One region of the Sinorhizobium sp. BG8 genome, then DNA from elsewhere that is predicted to be linked to it. Evidence: riboswitches for the same ligand, from Rfam matches in the RefSeq annotation. Region 1 holds a riboswitch; the other holds the start of a gene.
The links. Region 1 has a riboswitch for FMN ahead of F3Y30_RS17005 (6,7-dimethyl-8-ribityllumazine synthase). Riboswitches for the same ligand answer to the same signal wherever they lie in the genome.
Positions count from the first base shown of each region.

Region 1 (2,196 bases):
ATCGAAGCCCATCTTGCCGGCAAGAGCGACGTGACCGTCGGCAACCTGAGCCAGTCGGGTTTCTACGCGGACCTGTCGAAGAACCTCGCTGAGAAGATCGTCGAGGGCGAATACGAGCGCGGCATTCTCATCTGCGGCACCGGCATCGGCGTCAGCATCTCGGCCAACAAGGTGCCGGGCATCCGTGCGGCGCTGACGCACGATACCTATTCCGCCGAGCGCGCTGCCAAGTCCAACAATGCGCAGATCATCACCATGGGCGCGCGGGTCATCGGCCCGGAGCTTGCCAAGGCCATCGTCGACAAGTGGCTGGAGTCGGAATTCGATCCCAACGGCGCGTCTGCCGGCAACGTCCAGGCAATCGACCGGCTGGATGCGGGCAAGGCCTGATCCAGGGCCCAACCTCGATCTGAAGGTAAAGATAACGCCCGGTGGAAACACCGGGCGTTTTGCGTCGATGGGCTGTCGCTTCGGTTTTTTGAATCCGATCAGCGGCTTGCGCCCGATTGTTGGTAAACGGATTCCGGTTCTTCGTGCGGTGATACAAGGAGAAGTTGCGGGTCGCGGAAAGACGCGGCCCGCTGGAAGCGGCTCAGGCGTTGACCAGAGCGATGCGCGCGCGGGCATCGAGGATCTGCCGACATGCATTGGCGGCTTCCTTGCCCTTGATAACGAAGTGATCGCGGAAGAATGCGATGTGGGCCTCGGACTCCTGGAAGTGGTGCGGGGTGAGAACGGCCGAAAGCACGGGAACACCGATGTCGAGCTGGACGCGCATCATCGCGTCGAGCACGGTGCCGGCGACGAAGTCGTGACGATAGATCCCGCCGTCCACCACGAAGGCCGTGCCAAGGATCGCACTGAAGCGGTCGGTTTTCGCAAGCGTCTGCGCGTGCAGCGGAATTTCCAGTGCGCCAGGGACGTCGAAGATCTCGACTTCGCTCTCGAGCCCACCGAGGCGGACCCATTCGGCGCGGAAGGAGTCGACACAGCGATCGACGATCTCGGCGTGCCAGCGCGCACGAATGATGGCGATGCGGGTGGAGGGAGTGGCATTGATATTCATGCTAGGCCTTTCAAGGGTTGAGCCATTTTTCAATGATCCCCTTGGGCGAACACGCAGGTGGACGTGGAACTCCCTTGGTCGGGATGCCCGCCTGCTTGCTCTCTTTCATCCGGACTATTGACCGTCGGCTCCGGCATCGCACCGGATCTGCTGACCTTCCCTTTTGGGGAAGCGCTCGCGGGCTCCGGGATTTCTCCCGATACCGCCGGTGGGGAATTCCGCCCCGCCCTGAGAACAACCGGAGATTATTCATTCTCCGGCGGCCGATCAATAAGGAGGCCGCCAAAGATTGTCGAATCGGCGGCATTTTTTCCGGGAAGGGCTGCCGTCCGCGAAAGAACTACTCCCGGATGATCAGGAGGTCGCTGGCGATGAACTTGAGGTTCACGATGTCGCCGACGGATGGCGGGGTAAGGCCGGGACTGTTGAACATGTCGAAGGAAATGATGTTGCCGCCGACCTTCATTCGGGTGCGGATGACCGAACCGAGGAAGTTGCTGGACACGACTTCGCCGGTCAGCACCGTATCGCCCTTGGCCCCCTCGGCAATCGATCCGGCTTCGGGACGAAGCGCCAGGGAAACCGTATCGCCGACCTTGACCGGTCCCAGTGGTTCGCGCAGCGTCACGCCCTGGTCGCCGATGGACACCCGGTTCGCCGCGGGGTCGATCACCTTGGCCTCGATCAGGTTCAGCGTGCCGACGAAATTGGCGACGAAGCGGGTGGCGGGGCGGTTGTAGATCTCCGATGGAGCTCCGATCTGGTCGGCACAGCCGGCGTTCATCACCACGATGCGGTCGGAGATCGACAGCGCCTCTTCCTGGTCGTGCGTCACGAAGACGGTGGTGATGCCGAGCTGCTGCTGGATCATGCGGATCTCTTCGCGCAGGGAAACGCGGATCTTTGCGTCGAGCGCCGACAGCGGCTCGTCGAGGAGGAGCACCTGCGGCTTCGGCGCGAGGGCCCTGGCGAGCGCCACACGCTGCTGCTGGCCGCCGGACATCTGGTAGGGGAAGCGGTCGGCGAGGTGGTCGAGCTTGATCAGCCCGAGCATTTCCTTCACGCGCGCCTCGATCTCGTCCTTCGGGCGTCCGGCCACCTTCAGGCCGAAGGCGACGTTGTCGAAGACG
Region 1 covers NZ_CP044011.1:3,620,175-3,622,370, reverse strand. The annotation lists gene F3Y30_RS17010 (RpiB/LacA/LacB family sugar-phosphate isomerase) at 1-390, shown strand, start outside; gene F3Y30_RS17005 (6,7-dimethyl-8-ribityllumazine synthase) at 593-1,066, opposite strand; FMN riboswitch at 1,160-1,306, opposite strand; gene F3Y30_RS17000 (ABC transporter ATP-binding protein) at 1,407-2,196, opposite strand, start outside.

Region 2 (2,196 bases), on a different replicon from region 1:
AAAAGCCATCCGTGAAGAAAGCACGTGAAAAGGCAGAGGCAATCAGCCGCCAGCGCAAGCTTGCGCGCAAAAAGATGCAGCGTGAAGGTCTCTTGCCCTCCCCTAAGAAGAAACCTGGCAGATAATCCCGAACGATCAGACGCATTGCGGTTCACGAAAATCTGGTCCCGCGTCCGATCTCGCGGTCCCACCTGATGACGAAAGCAGAGATGACAGCCGCGGAGGCAGTTCAATCGCCTCTCTGAAATTCGAGTCGAAGAGATAGTCGCAGCAGCCCTCCAAAACGGCGCGCTTCATTTGGCGCGCCCTCTTGGCATCTTGCTGGATGTCCCGCTTGCAGCTTTGGGTGAAATTCCCGGCGGCAAATGTCAATCGGTGGAATACGCGGCAAGAAAACGGTTCGGGGTAACACATCGAGAAGTTCTAGGAGCCTGCAGTCAGTTTACTCCCGATGAGATACGAAAATGTGGCCCGCATAATGGAGCCCTTGCCTTTTGTGTTATAGCCCCCGGGATGCCGACATGGCCCCCCGGAGGCTTCAGAGGTCTGACTTACGCAGCGGAAACCATGTTCTGTTCCATGAACTGAATCAGGTCTTGGATCGTTATGAGCGGCATTTTGTGTACTTCGGCGAACAACAAAAGATCAGGAAGTCGAGCCATCGTTCCATCATCATTTGCGACTTCACAGATCACACCGGACCCTGCCATACCAGCCATACGCGCGAGATCCACGGCCGCTTCCGTGTGACCGGGGCGAGCACAAACACCGCCAGGGTGGGCGCGGAGTGGGAAAATGTGACCGGGACGGGCAAATTCCGAAGATCGGGCTTCGGGGTCCATCAGAGCCTTGACCGTCGCGGCGCGATCGGATGCGGAGATACCAGTGGTCGTTCCGGGCAGGTAATCGACGGACACGGTGAAAGCCGTCTTGTGCAGTTCTGTGTTCTGCGGAACCATTAACGGGATATCCAAAGCGTCGAGACGCTGACCTTCCATCGCCACACAGATCAGTCCGCGCGCATATTTCATCATGAAAGCAATGGTCTCCGGAGTCACCGCCTCCGAAGCGACTATGATGTCGCCTTCGTTCTCGCGGTCCTCGTCATCCACCACGACGATCATCTCGCCACGCGCCAATGCCGCGATTGCGTCTTCAATTTTCGAGATTGCCATTTCATTGCCTTTCAAGGGTGCCGTTTTCGGCGTTAAACCGCGGCTTTCGACCGCTATTCATCCCTTGGGCGAACAGGCCCGCATACCGCTCGAACGAGCGGCTCTACAGACATGTTCTCTTCCATCCGGACTTTAACCGTCGGCCCCGGCCTCTCACCGGGTCTGCTGACCTTCCACTTTCGCGGAAGCGCTCGCGGGCTCCCGGATCACTCCGGATACCGCCGGTGGGGAGTTTCACCCCGCCCTGAGAACACTGTTTAAATAGCTCCGACACCGGGACAGATTCAAGAAAAAAGCATCAACAATCTGTTCACCATCGCAACACGCACCGAGGTGACGTCAATGCGCTGATAGCACCTCTGCTATCGCCACGAAGTCGGACGCTTTCAGCGATGCTCCCCCAACAAGTGCACCATCCACATAATCGACAGCGAAAATTGATGCAGCATTGTCTGGCTTTACCGACCCACCATATAGCAAGGAGATCGAGCCTCCTGAGCCTCCAAATCGCTGCTTAAGAGCTTCGTACATCGCCAGATGAACTTCTCCTATTTGCGCAACTGTCGGCACCCGCCCCGTGCCGATCGCCCATACAGGTTCGTACGCAATGACGGTGTTTGCGGCGGTGGCAACTGCGGGGACGGAGGCCGCGAGCTGTCGCTCGACAATCTCAATTGTTCGCCCGGCATCGCGCTCTTCCTGCGTTTCGCCAACGCAAATGATGGCCACCAGGCCACTCTGTGTTGCTGCAGCCGCTTTAGTTGACACCAGGTTATCAGTCTCACGGTGGTCCGACCTACGCTCCGAATGACCAAGGATGACATACCTCGCACCGGCGTCCAGAAGCATTTCCGCCGAAGTGTCCCCCGTAAACGCGCCCGATCGTTGAGGGTGGCAATCCTGGCCTCCAACCGAAAGCTTCGAGCTGCAGCAGACGACGCTGGCGCGCTCGATGAGCGTGAATGGAGGAACGACGACGAGACCGCATGTCAGCCGTTCCGCAGCGTCAGCCATCGCTTTG
Region 2 covers NZ_CP044012.1:234,954-237,149, forward strand. The annotation lists gene rpsU (30S ribosomal protein S21) at 1-125, shown strand, start outside; gene ribB (3,4-dihydroxy-2-butanone-4-phosphate synthase) at 552-1,175, opposite strand; FMN riboswitch at 1,285-1,431, opposite strand; gene tpiA (triose-phosphate isomerase) at 1,515-2,196, opposite strand, start outside.
Region 2: it holds a riboswitch for FMN, as region 1 does, so the genes downstream of both, ribB (3,4-dihydroxy-2-butanone-4-phosphate synthase) here and F3Y30_RS17005 (6,7-dimethyl-8-ribityllumazine synthase) in region 1, are expected to answer to the same signal.